DNA from 3 places in the Pseudomonas sp. I3-I5 genome. Region 3 is predicted to be linked to each of the others. Evidence: predicted binding sites of a transcription regulator. Region 3 holds the regulator's gene; each other region holds the start of a gene.
What was found. Region 3 encodes sigma-54, which starts transcription at its own class of promoters, with help from an activator protein. Its sites were predicted from a motif close to ANTGGCATNNANNTTGCTNT; they were not measured.
Positions count from the first base shown of each region.

Region 1: the regulator sigma-54 is predicted to act here: its motif matches at 1,502-1,521, upstream of glnA (type I glutamate--ammonia ligase).
Region 2: the regulator sigma-54 is predicted to act here: its motif matches at 2,451-2,470, upstream of flgB (flagellar basal body rod protein FlgB).

Region 1 covers NZ_CP093940.1:173,526-178,056, reverse strand. Annotated here, with positions in the region: gene thiI (tRNA uracil 4-sulfurtransferase ThiI) at 1-1,149, opposite strand, end outside; gene glnA (type I glutamate--ammonia ligase) at 1,619-3,025, shown strand; gene MOP87_RS00755 (chorismate mutase) at 3,179-3,721, shown strand; gene glnL (nitrogen regulation protein NR(II)) at 3,976-4,531, shown strand, end outside.
Region 2 covers NZ_CP093940.1:3,170,809-3,175,339, reverse strand. Annotated here, with positions in the region: gene flgA (flagellar basal body P-ring formation chaperone FlgA) at 1-359, opposite strand, end outside; gene MOP87_RS14085 (chemotaxis protein CheV) at 436-1,365, shown strand; gene cheR (protein-glutamate O-methyltransferase CheR) at 1,416-2,243, shown strand; gene flgB (flagellar basal body rod protein FlgB) at 2,518-2,928, shown strand; gene flgC (flagellar basal body rod protein FlgC) at 2,931-3,374, shown strand; gene flgD (flagellar hook assembly protein FlgD) at 3,387-4,088, shown strand; gene flgE (flagellar hook protein FlgE) at 4,119-4,531, shown strand, end outside.
Region 3 covers NZ_CP093940.1:3,700,025-3,704,555, forward strand. Annotated here, with positions in the region: gene MOP87_RS16505 (HAD family hydrolase) at 1-273, shown strand, start outside; gene lptC (LPS export ABC transporter periplasmic protein LptC) at 282-854, shown strand; gene lptA (lipopolysaccharide transport periplasmic protein LptA) at 841-1,365, shown strand; gene lptB (LPS export ABC transporter ATP-binding protein) at 1,366-2,091, shown strand; gene MOP87_RS16525 (RNA polymerase factor sigma-54) at 2,267-3,760, shown strand; gene raiA (ribosome-associated translation inhibitor RaiA) at 3,842-4,150, shown strand; gene ptsN (PTS IIA-like nitrogen regulatory protein PtsN) at 4,163-4,531, shown strand, end outside.

The DNA.
Region 1 (4,531 bases), 1.3 Mb from region 3:
GAACTTGGCGCGCTCGATGGCGCGCTCGAGTACCTGCATCTCGAACTGCTTTTCTTCGTGCTCCATGCGGTGACGCTTGGCATGGGTAGTCGGGTTCACCGAAATCACGCCGCAGTATTCGGGCATGTGCTTGGCGAAATCGGCGGTACCGATGGCGTTGGCCTGGTCGATGATGTCCTGCTTGTGGGTCGCCAGCAGAGGGCGCAGCACCAGCTTGTCGGTGGCCGAGTCGATGATCGACAGGTTCGGCAGGGTCTGGCTGGATACCTGGGATATGGCTTCGCCAGTCACCAGCGCGTCGATCTCAAGGCGCTCGGCCATTCGCGCCGCGGCACGGAGCATCATGCGCTTGAGGGTGACGCCCATGTAGCTGTTGTCGACCTTGTTGAGGATCTCGCCGACCACTTCCTCGAAGGGTACGCTGATGAACAGCACGCGCTGGCTGCTGCCGTACTTCTTCCAAAGGAAGTGTGCCACTTCCATCACGCCCAGTTCGTGGGCACGTCCGCCGAGGTTGAAGAAGCAGAAGTGCGTCATCAGGCCGCGACGCATCATCTGGTAGGCGGCCACGGTAGAGTCGAACCCGCCGGACATCAGGACCAGGGTCTGCTCCAGGGCGCCCAGCGGGTAGCCGCCAATCCCTTGGTGCTGGTTGTGGATCACGAACAGGCGCTGGTTGCGGATTTCGATGCGTACCAGCACTTCCGGGTTCTTCAACGTGATGCCGGCCGCACCGCACTGCTGGCGCAGCTGGCTGCCCACGTAGCGGTCGACGTCCATCGACGTGAAGTCGTGGTGCCCACCGCGCTTGCAACGCACCGCAAAGTGCTTGCCGGCCAGCAGGTGGCCGAAGTGCTGCTTGCACTTGGCGACGATGTCGTCGAAGTCGCCCAGGGGGTACTCCTCGACCTGCAGGAAGTGGGTAATACCCGGTGTACAGGTCAGGCGCTCGACGATCTCGCGCTGAACCTTCTCGTCCTCGATGCGGGTGATTACCTCGAGGTTGTCCCAGACACCATCGACCACGAGCTCAGGATCCAGATCCTTGAGCACGTTGCGGATGTTCTTGGCGAGCTGACGGATGAAGCGCTTGCGCACCGGCCGGCTCTTGATGGTGATCTCTGGGAAGACTTTGACGATAAGTTTCATTGGTTTACAGCGCGCGCAGGGCCTGCCGAAAATGAGGGGCGCGAATTATATCGGAAATTGCTCAGGATTTGACCAACTTTTGAGCAGAAGCTTGCAGAAAAATGCAGGAAGCCAACTTCAGACACCGCGCGTCGGGGCTTGAAGGCGGTATCTGCGATCTTGGGCAGACGGCCCATTGCATCCAGTCGGCCTCATACGTCGAGTACGATCCCATTCAACGCCATTCGACCCAATGCACCTTATTGGTGCGACAATTAAAAAAATCGCATCGTAAGGGTGCACATTTCTCCCTGCAGCCCCAGCCAGATGCCCACAAACGCCCCCTTCTGTCCCGACCTCGCCATTTTCGGGCACTGGCATGCAATTTGCTCCCTTGTGAGGCAGGTAAGCTTGGCCGACTATCCGCGCCCGGCAACACCCTTTTTCCAGGGCGGCGGCCAACCGTGCCCTAGACCATCCGGAGGACAACATGTCGAAGTCGGTTCAGCTCATCAAAGATCATGACGTCAAGTGGATTGATCTGCGTTTCACGGACACCAAAGGTACTCAGCACCACGTGACCATGCCGGCGCGTGATGCGTTGGACGAAGACTTCTTCGAAGTCGGCAAGATGTTCGACGGCTCCTCCATCGCTGGCTGGAAAGGCATCGAAGCCTCCGACATGATCCTGATGCCGGTAGACGAGACTGCCGTTCTGGACCCGTTCACCGAAGAGCCGACGCTGATCATTACCTGTGACATCGTCGACCCGTCGAGCATGCAGGGCTACGACCGTGACCCACGTGCGATCGCCAAGCGCGCCGAGGAATACCTCAAGAGCACTGGCATCGGTGACACCGTGTTCGCCGGCCCGGAGCCTGAGTTCTTCATCTTCGACGAAGTGAAGTTCCAGTCGGACATCTCCGGCTCGATGTTCAAGATCTTCTCCGAGCAAGGCTCGTGGATGACCGGTGCCGATATCGAAGGCGGCAACAAAGGCCACCGCCCAGGCGTCAAAGGTGGCTACTTCCCAGTACCGCCATTCGACCACGACCACGAAATCCGTACTGCCATGTGCAACGCACTGGAAGAGATGGGCCAGCTGGTCGAAGTGCACCACCATGAAGTGGCCACCGCCGGCCAGAACGAAATCGGCGTCAAGTTCAACACCCTGGTGAAGAAGGCCGACGAAGTCCAGGCCCTCAAGTACGTCGTGCACAACGTTGCCGACGCCTACGGCCGCACCGCTACCTTCATGCCGAAGCCGCTGTACGGCGACAACGGCTCGGGTATGCACGTGCACATGTCGATCTGGAAAGACGGCAAGAACACCTTCGCAGGTGAAGGCTATGCCGGCCTGTCCGACACCGCCCTGTACTTCATCGGCGGCATCATCAAGCACGGCAAGGCCCTGAACGGCTTCACCAACCCGTCGACCAACTCGTACAAGCGTCTGGTCCCAGGTTTCGAGGCACCCGTGATGCTGGCCTACTCGGCACGCAACCGTTCGGCTTCGATCCGTATCCCTTATGTCGGCAGCCCGAAAGCCCGCCGTATCGAGGCGCGTTTCCCAGACCCATCGGCTAACCCGTACCTGGCCTTCGCGGCCTTGCTGATGGCTGGCCTGGACGGCATCCAGAACAAGATCCACCCAGGCGATGCAGCCGACAAAAACCTGTATGACCTGCCGCCTGAAGAGGCCAAGGACATCCCACAGGTGTGCGGCAGCCTGAAGGAAGCCCTGGAAGAGCTGGACAAGGGCCGTGCGTTCCTGACCAAGGGCGGCGTGTTCTCCGATGATTTCATCGACGCGTTCATCGAGCTCAAGAGCGAAGAAGAAATCAAGGTCCGTACCTTCGTCCATCCGCTGGAATACGAGCTGTACTACAGCTGCTGATCTGATCGGCGCCTGGCGCCGATGACTGGATCGAAACGGCCTCCCTTGGGAGGCCGTTTGCGTTTTGGACTTCAGGCATTTCGGAAGTTACCTACCTCGGTGCGTTGCCCATCCCTCTCAGAATCAGACCTCCACCCCTAGGAGGCACCCTGTATGCGCAATCGACTGCTTTGTCTGTTTACAGCGTTCAGCTTGACTGGCTGCACTGCTGCTGCACCGCAACACCCTGCTCTTGAGCCGTTGTTAGCTACCATTGAGCAGCGCCTGGCCATTGCGCAGGCCGTTGCCTTGCACAAGTGGGACAAAGGGCAACCCGTGCAAGCCACTGAACGCGAGCAAGAGGTCCTGATGCGCGTGCAGGTGGCTGCACCTGTGTTTGGCCTGGCCCCGCACGATACCGAAGCCTTTTTTGCCGACCAGATGGAAGCCAACAAGCTTGTGCAGTACACCCTGCTGCACCAATGGCGCTTGGCAGGACAAGCGCCGCACCACCTGCGGGCGGACCTGCAAACGGTCATTCGCCCGCAGCTGGACAGGCTCGAAAGTCAATTGCTTGAACAGCTTGCGGCATTCAGGCGTCAGGACGGGCAGGCCTGTGCGCAGCGCGTAGCTAGCGCTATTGCAAGCCGGCCAAGTGCACCGCTGATGAAGCAGGGCATGATCAGGGCAACTGGCCAGCTTTGCGATCCCTCGTAAAAGCCCTATGCTCCAAAATGGTGCAGCAATTACCTGGTTGCACCGTTATTTATTCCAAAATGAAGCACCTGAAACGTTAATGCAGCGTCTTCTGGTGCGAATCTGGGCGAAAAGTTACAGGATCCTGTCGAATCTGCCTCTTTTCGGCGCCTTGGTTTGTTTCTTGCATTTCCAGACCAACAGCAACCACTGGATGTGTCGCGCACAGCGCGGCTCCTTTGCCAGCAAGCACCGAAAGAGGTCGACGCCGCACCATGACCATCAGTGATGCACAACACCGTCTGCTTCTGGACAACCTGACCACGGCCACGCTGCTGCTCAACGCCGAGCTGCGGCTGGAATACATGAACCCGGCCGCCGAAATGCTGCTGGCCGTCAGTGGCCAGCGCAGCCACGGGCAGTTCATCAGCGAGCTGTTCACCGAGTCCACCGAAGCGTTGAGCTCGCTGCGCCAGGCCGTGGAGCAGGCACACCCCTTTACCAAGCGTGAAGCCCAGTTGACCTCGCTGACGGGGCAGACCATCACGGTGGACTATGCCGTTACACCGATCCTGCACCTGAGCCAGACCCTGCTGCTGCTGGAGGTCCACCCACGCGATCGCCTCCTGCGCATCACCAAGGAAGAAGCCCAGCTAAGCAAGCAGGAGACCACCAAGATGCTGGTGCGCGGCTTGGCCCATGAGATCAAGAACCCCTTGGGCGGCATCCGCGGTGCAGCACAATTGCTGGCGCGTCAGTTACCCGAAGAGAGCTTGCGCGATTACACCAACGTGATCATCGAGGAAGCTGACCGCCTGCGTAACCTGGTCG
Region 2 (4,531 bases), 530 kb from region 3:
ACAGTGGCGGGCACGAACACGGTCCAAGGCGCCGCGCCGTCGCAGCGCACACGCACCGTCACCCGCCCCAGCGGCACGCTCGGGCTTTCCAACGAGGCGTCGAGCGCCTGGCTGCACAGGGGCATGCGCAACCGTGGGTCCAACGGGTTGACCTGAATCTCGTAGCGGCCGGCCGTTTGGGTCGTGGCGAGATAATCTTCGACGGTGAACTCAAGAAACCCCTGGGTGACACCGATAAGCTGTTCAGGCATGGTGAACGCGTCCGCCCAGGTGCGAACCGGTACCAGCAGGCACAGTGCGGCCAGCAAGCCAGCCAGCAGGCGCGTCAATCGTCGGGAAACTGTCGTTTTCATGTACATGGCGCTCAAAAAAGCAAAGCCCGTGCCGACTTCTTGAGTGAGTGGCAACGAATGGCTGACAGGTAAGGAGTTCGGCATGGCGGGGGTTATGGATTCGGTCAACCAGCGCACACAGCTGGTAGGGCAGAATCGCCTGGAACTGCTGCTGTTCCGCCTCAACGGCGAACAGCTTTATGGCATCAACGTTTTCAAGGTCAGGGAAGTGCTGCAATGCCCTGCGCTGACCATTCTGCCCAAGGCGCACCCGGTAGTGCGCGGCGTCGCCAACATTCGCGGCGCGACGATCCCGATCCTTGACCTGTCGATGGCCACCGGCCTGCGCCCGTTGCAGGAGGACACGCGCAGCAGTTTCGTGATCATTACCGAGTACAACACCAAGACCCAGGGCTTCCTGGTGCACTCGGTCGAGCGCATCGTCAACATGAACTGGGAAGAAATCCATCCGCCACCCAAGGGGACCGGCCGCGATCACTACCTGACGGCAGTCACTCGGGTGGACAACCGCATGGTCGAGATCATCGACGTGGAGAAGGTGCTGGCCGAGGTCGCGCCGTCTTCGGAGTCGGTGTCGGCGGGTGTGGTGGACGCCGAGGTGCAGGACAAGGCCGTGATGCTGCGGGTGTTGACCGTCGACGATTCGTCGGTGGCACGCAAGCAGGTCAGCCGCTGCCTGCAGACCGTCGGCGTCGAGGTGGTGGCGCTCAATGACGGTCGCCAGGCCTTGAACTACCTGCGCCAGTTGGTGGACGAAGGCAAGAAGCCAGAAGAAGAGTTTCTGATGATGATTTCCGACATTGAGATGCCGGAAATGGACGGCTATACCCTGACAGCGGAAATTCGCAGCGACCCGCGCATGCAAAAACTGCACATCTGCCTGCATACTTCCCTGTCCGGGGTGTTCAACCAGGCGATGGTCAAGAAAGTGGGCGCCGATGACTTCCTGGCCAAGTTCCGGCCGGATGATCTGGCCCAGCGCGTGGTTGACCGGATCAAGGCAGCGCATTGAAAGGCGCCGGGGTTCGCCCCGGCCACAGTGATTGAAAAGAGGCGGCAGCAGTGTCTACGGGTAATTTGGATTTCGAACAGTTCCGGGTATTTCTGGAAAAAGCCTGTGGCATCTTGCTGGGCGAGAATAAGCAGTACCTGGTGTCCAGCCGCCTCAACAAGTTGATGGAGCAGCAGGGCATCAAGAGCCTGGGCGAGCTGGTGCAGCGCATTCAGGCGCAGCCGCGTGGCGGCCTGCGCGAGCAGGTGGTCGACGCTATGACCACCAACGAAACCCTGTGGTTTCGCGATACCTACCCGTTCGAGGTGCTCAAGAACAAGGTCATCCCCGAGTTCATCCGCAACAACCCCGGCCAGCGCCTGCGCATGTGGTCGGCGGCGTGCTCGTCGGGCCAGGAGCCGTACTCCATCTCCATGGCCATCGACGAGTTCGAACGCAGCAACCTGGGCCAGCTGAAAATGGGCGCGCAGATCGTTGCGACCGACCTGTCGGGCACCATGCTCAACAACTGCAAGACTGGCGAATACGACAGCCTGGCGATAGCCCGCGGCTTGTCGGCCGAGCGCCTGCAGCGCTACTTCGACCCCAAGGGGCCGGGGCGCTGGGCCATCAAGCCGGCGATTCGCAACCGGGTGGAGTTCCGCTCGTTCAACCTGCTCGACAGCTATGCAAGCCTGGGCAAATTCGACATCGTGTTCTGCCGCAACGTGTTGATCTACTTCTCGGCCCAGGTCAAGAAAGACATCCTGCTGCGCATCCACAGCACGCTCAAGCCGGGCGGGTATCTGTTCCTGGGCGCATCCGAAGCCCTCAACGGCCTGCCGGATCATTACCAGATGGTGCAATGCAGCCCGGGGATCATCTACCAGGCCAAGTAGGCCTGAGTCGTATATGGCGCTGACAAGACGTCTTGTCAGCGGCCTTCACTGAGTCGGCCCTGCCGCTGACGTCAAATTTTTGTTTTGCCGCTCAAGTGCGCTTCTTTTTGCCGCTTGTGGCCATTCGGCCACGTGCGGTTTGCCGCTTTTCTGGCATCGCGCCCCTGCGAGCAGGGCTGCAAGGCCTTGAATCCGGGCTTTGCAGATGTTGGCACAAGCCTTGCTAAAACCTTCGGCAACGACACTCTGGTCAACCGCTGAAGGTTTCCCCGACATGAGCATCAGCTTCGACAAGGCGCTTGGTATCCATGAAAAGGCCCTGGGCTTTCGTGCGCAACGCGCCGAAGTGCTGGCCAACAACATCGCCAACGCCGACACCCCCAACTACAAGGCCCGTGACCTGGACTTCGCCTCTGTGCTGGCCGCCGAAAGCGACAAGCAGCAGAACGGCGGCCGCTTCGGTCTGGAGCGCACCAACAGCCGGCACATCGAGGCCGACGGCGTGGCGCTGAGCGACGAAGCCCTCAAGTACCGCACGCCGATGCAGCCCTCGATCGACCAGAACACCGTGGACGCGCAGATCGAGCAGTCCAACTACACCGAAAATGCCATCGGCTTCCAGGCCAGCTTCACGTTGCTCAACAGTAAATTCAAAGGGCTGGTGTCAGCCCTGCGGGGAGAATGACCATGTCCCTTTCCAGTGTCTTCAACATTGCCGGTTCCGGCATGAGCGCGCAGAACACGCGCCTGAACACCGTCGCCTCCAACATCGCCAACGCCGAGACGGTCTCGTCGAGCATCGACCAGACCTACCGCGCTCGTCATCCCGTGTTCGCCACCACGTTCCAGAACACCCAGGCCGGCACCAGCCAGTCGCTGTTCGAGGACCAGGGCGAGGCAGGGCAGGGCGTGCAGGTAACTGGCATCGTCGAGGACCAGAGCAACCTCGAGGCTCGCTACGAGCCCAGCCACCCGGCGGCGAACAAGGACGGCTACGTGTATTACCCCAACGTCAACGTGGTCGAGGAGATGGCTGACATGATCTCGGCCAGCCGCGCGTTCCAGACCAATGCCGAGTTGATGAACACGGCCAAGAGCATGATGCAGAAGGTACTGACCCTGGGTCAGTGATAGGACGCCGACATGACCACCACCAATGCCACAGGCGACGTCGGTAGTAGCTACCTGAACTCGCTGCAACGCAAAGAAAGCAAGAACGACGATAAGACCGGCGCCGCCGGCAGTGCGCTGGGCAAAGATGCCTTCCTGCAGCTGCTGGTCACCCAGATGAAGAACCAGAACCCCCTCGACCCGCAGCAGAACGGCGAGTTCGTGGCGCAGTTGGCGCAGTTCAGCAGCTTGGAAGGTATCCAGACCCTGAACAGCTCGGTCAATTACATCGCCGGTGCGTTTCAGTCTTCCCAGGCCTTGCAGGCATCGTCGCTGGTCGGGCGCAACGTGATCGTGCAGACCGACAAGGCCATGGTCGACACCAGCAAGGACATGAAGGGCTCGGTGAACCTGACCGGCTCGAGTACCGCCACCTCGGTGGGGGTGTGCGACAAGGACGGCAAGCTGGTGCGCACCCTCGATCTGGGTTCCCAGGCTGGCGGCAAGGTGGACTTCACCTGGGATGGCAAGGATGACGCCGGTGAGGCCCTGCCGGCCGGCACCTACAGCTTCAAGGCCACCGCCTCGATCAACGGCACGGCCACGGCCATGACCACCAACCTGCCGGCCACCGTCACCAGCGTGACCATGGGCACCAACGGCGGCGAAATGTCGCTGAACCTGGCAGGGCTGGGCAGCGTTCCACTTTCCACCATTCAAAGCATCGGCATCTAGGGCCTAGGGCACATCTTCAGGAGTTAGCGTATGTCTTACAACATTGGCTTAAGTGGCCTCAATGCAGCCAACAAGGCCCTGAACGTAACCGGCAACAACATTGCCAACGTCGCCACCACCGGCTTCAAGGCCTCGCGCGCCGAATTCGCCGACCAGTACTCAAGCTCCATTCGCGGCACCAGCGCCGGCCGCACCACCATTGGTACCGGTGTAAGAACCGCCGCCATTTCCCAGCAGTTCAGCTCCGGTAACATCAACGGCACCGGCCAGGCACTGGACATGGCCATCGACGGCAACGGCTTCTTCGCGCTCAACGACAACGGCTCGAAGATCTATACCCGGGCCGGGGCCTTCTACAGTGACAAGCAGGGCTTCGTCGTCAATGCCGGCGGCGCCAACCTGCAAGGTTATGGCGTCGATGAGAATGGCCAGGTGGTCCAGGG
Region 3 (4,531 bases):
CGCGAAGACAAACTCGTGGTGCTCGACGGCCTGCTCGCCGAGCTGGGCCTGAGCTATGATCAGGTGGCTTACCTTGGCGATGACCTGCCGGACTTGCCGGTCATTCGGCGCGTAGCTCTGGGCATGGCCGTCGCCAACGCGGCGCCGTTCGTGCGCGAGCACGCTCACGGCGTGACCCAGGCCCGCGGCGGCGAAGGCGCCGCACGTGAATTCTGCGAACTCATCATGCAGGCCCAGGGCACCCTGGATGCTGCCAACGCCAACTACCTGTAAGGTTGCCCATGTTCAGCAAGAAAGCCAGAAACATCGTGCTGCTCGGGGCCATTGCGGCCCTGCTGGTGGCCGTCGGCTACTGGAACGTCAGCCCGGAGAGCTTCCTGGAGAAGCCAGTCGCCCAGGTCGACGAGAGCGCCATCGACTACTACGCCATCAACGCCCACAGCGTCCAGTTCCTGCCCGACGGCAGGCTCCAGTACGAAATGACCGCCGACAAAGTCGAACATCTCAAGGCCAGCGAGGTCACGATGTTGACCACGCCGGACTTGCACCTGTACCGCGGCACGGCGTTTCCGTGGCATGTACAAAGCACCCGCGCCGAGGTCAACCCCGACGGCAGCGAGGTCGAGTTGATCGACAATGTGCGGGTTGCCCGCACTGACGAACAGAAGCGTGAGACCATCATCACCAGCTCGCGCATGACCGTGTTCCCGCAGAAGCAATATGCGCAGACCGAGCAAGCCGTTAGAATCGACGGCGCCGGTGGAACGACCACGGGCAAAGGAATGAAAGCGTACCTGAAAGAAGGCAGGATGGACCTGCTCTCTAACGTAAGAGGACAGTATGAGGCTCGTTAAAACCCTCCCCCTTTTGCTCAGCCTGAGCGCAGCACTGGGAAGCGCGAGCGCCCTCGCCCTGCCGAACGACCGTGACCAGCCGATTCGCATCCAGGCCGACAATGCGCACCTGGACGACAAGAAAGGCGTGGCCACCTATACCGGTGACGTGATCATCACCCAGGGCTCTATGATGATCAAAGGCAACACCGTAACCATCACTCGCACGAACGGTGGCGACATCGACGTGGTGACCTCGGTGGGCAACCTGGCCTATTTCGAGCAGCAACAAAGCGCGTCCAAGGCGGACAAGATGAAAGGCTGGGGCGTTACCATCCAGTACCAGGCCCAGAAAGACCTGGTGGTGCTCACCGACCGAGCCAAGGTGGAAAACGAAGGCAACACCACCGAAGGCGAGAAAATCGTCTACAACACCCAGACACAAGTGGCCACTGCCGGTCGGGGTGGCAACGTAACCACGCCACGTCAGCGTATCGACATGGTGATCCAGCCCAAGAAGAAGGCCGAGTAAATGGCAACCCTCAAAGCCCAGCACCTGGCCAAGAGCTACAAGGGCCGCCAGGTCGTGCGAGACGTCAGCCTGTCGATCGACAGCGGTCAGATCGTCGGCCTGCTCGGCCCCAATGGCGCCGGCAAGACTACGTGCTTCTACATGATCGTTGGCCTGGTTCAGGCCGATCAGGGGCGCGTGCTGATCGACAGCCTCGATGTCAGCCACCAGCCCATGCACGGTCGCGCCCGGGCCGGTATCGGCTATCTACCGCAGGAAGCGTCGATCTTCCGCAAGCTGTCGGTGGCCGACAACATCAAGGCGATCCTGGAAACCCGCAAGGATCTTGATCGCGAGGGCCAGCGCCAGGAGCTCGAAAGCCTGCTTCAGGAATTCCACATCAGCCACATTCGCGACAACCTGGGCATGAGCCTGTCCGGCGGCGAGCGGCGGCGTGTCGAGATTGCCCGGGCATTGGCAACCTCTCCAAAATTCATCTTGCTCGACGAGCCCTTCGCAGGCGTGGACCCCATTTCGGTCGGTGATATCAAGCAGATCATTCATCACCTCAAAGCCAAGGGCATCGGTGTGCTGATCACGGACCACAACGTGCGTGAAACGCTGGATATCTGTGAAACGGCCTACATCGTCAACGACGGCCGCCTGATCGCCGAGGGCGATGCCCAGACCATCCTGGCCAATGACCTGGTGAAAGAAGTTTACCTGGGGCACGAGTTCAGGCTTTGATCACGACGCGCGCCTTGGGCACGAACAAAGACGCCCCCAAGTCGGGCCAAGTTGTTACAGTGCTCTAGGCAAACGCTACAATTTAAGGCATAAATCTTGCTTGAAATGGCGCCCCGGCGCCCTCGTGTAGTGGAAGGCGCATGTGCGCCGGCGAACAAGGTACAAAGCATCTGCCATGAAACCATCGCTCGTCCTAAAAATGGGCCAGCAACTGACGATGACACCGCAGTTGCAACAGGCCATCCGCCTGCTCCAGCTTTCCACCCTGGACCTTCAGCAGGAAATCCAGGAAGCCCTGGAGTCCAATCCGATGCTCGAGCGCCAGGAAGACGGCGACGACTTCGACAACACCGACCCCATGGCGGACAACGCCGAGAACAAACCGACCAGCGACGTCCAGGACAACAGCTTCCAGGAAACCACTGCCAGCGCCGAAAACCTCGAAGACGGCGAGTGGAACGAACGCATCCCCAACGAGCTTCCTGTCGACACCGCCTGGGAAGACATCTACCAGACCAGTGCCAGCAGCCTGCCAAGCAATGACGACGACGAGTGGGATTTCACCACCCGCACTTCGGCTGGCGAGAGCCTGCAAAGCCATCTGCTGTGGCAGTTGAACCTGGCGCCGATGTCCGACACCGACCGGCTCATTGCAGTCACCTTGATCGACAGCATCAACAATCAGGGCTATCTGGAAGACAGTCTGGAAGAGATTTGTGCAGGGTTCGACCCTGAGCTCGACATCGAGCTGGATGAAGTCGAGGCAGTGCTGCATCGTATCCAGCAATTCGAACCTGCTGGTGTCGGCGCCCGCACGCTGGGCGAATGCCTGTTGCTGCAACTGCGCCAGCTGCCGGCCAGCACCCCGTGGATGACCGAGGCCATGCGCCTGGTCAGCGACTTCATCGACCTGCTGGGAAGCCGCGACTACAGCCAGCTCATGCGCCGCATGAAACTCAAGGAAGATGAGCTGCGCCAGGTCATCGAACTGGTGCAGAGCCTCAACCCTCGCCCAGGGTCGCAGATCGAGTCCAGTGAGCCCGAGTACGTGGTGCCGGATGTGATCGTGCGCAAGGACAGCGAGCGGTGGCTGGTGGAACTGAACCAGGAGGCGGTGCCACGCCTGCGCGTTAACGCGCAATACGCCGGGTTCGTACGCCGCGCCGACACCAGTGCCGACAACACCTTCATGCGCAACCAGTTGCAGGAAGCCCGCTGGTTCATCAAGAGCCTGCAAAGCCGCAACGAAACCTTGATGAAGGTGGCTACGCAGATCGTCGAGCATCAGCGCGGTTTCCTGGACCACGGCGACGAGGCGATGAAGCCGCTGGTGCTGCACGACATCGCAGAAGCTGTGGGCATGCACGAGTCGACCATTTCCCGGGTCACCACCCAGAAGTACATGCACACCCCCCGCGGCATCTACGAGCTGAAATACTTTTTCTCGAGCCACGTCAGCACCTCCGAAGGCGGGGAATGCTCGTCCACGGCGATCCGCGCGATCATCAAGAAACTGGTTGCGGCGGAAAATCAGAAAAAGCCATTGAGTGACAGCAAGATCGCTGGTTTACTGGAGGCACAAGGCATCCAGGTCGCCCGTCGCACTGTCGCCAAGTACCGCGAGTCCCTGGGTATCGCACCCTCGAGCGAGCGCAAGCGATTGATGTAGCCCCTGAGATGTGCCACCGCGTTTGTGTGGCAGGTGCAACACCTGCCTCTTTGATGCACGGGCAACAAAAGGAGAAGCTGTATGCAAGTCAATATCAGTGGACAGCATGTAGAAGTCACCCAACCCTTGCGTGATTACGTGCTCGAAAAGCTCGCCCGCGTGGAGAGTCACTTCGACAAGATCACTAACGTGCAGGTCATCATGAAAGTCGAGAAGCTGCAGCAGAAGGTCGAAGCGACCTTGCAGATTCCTGGCGGTGAAGTGGTAGCCAACGCCGAACACGAAGACATGTATGCAGCCATCGACGCCTTGGCCGACAAGCTCGACCGCCAACTGAAAAAACACAAGGAAAAACAGCAAAGCCTGCTGCAAGGTGCAGCAGCCCGCTGATCCCCCTCATCCATGATCCGACTTGAAACCATCCTGACCCCCGGCCGTTCCCTCGTGAACGTGCCGGGCGGCAGCAAGAAGCGCGCCCTGGAAAAGGTCGCCACCCTGATTGCCGATCAAGTACCTGAACTTGAGATGCAAGACGTCTTCGAAAAACTGGTGGCCCGCGAAAAGCTGGGCTCCACTGGTTTCGGCAATGGCATCGCCATCCCCCATTGCCGCCTCGAAGGGTGCTCCTCACCGGTCAGCGCCCTTCTGCACCTTGACGCCCCCATCGATTATGACGCGATCGATGGCGCGCCCGTGGACCTGCTTTTCGTTCTGCTGGTTCCGGTTGCGGCCACCGATGCTCATCTGGAACTGCTGCGCCAGATAGCCAGC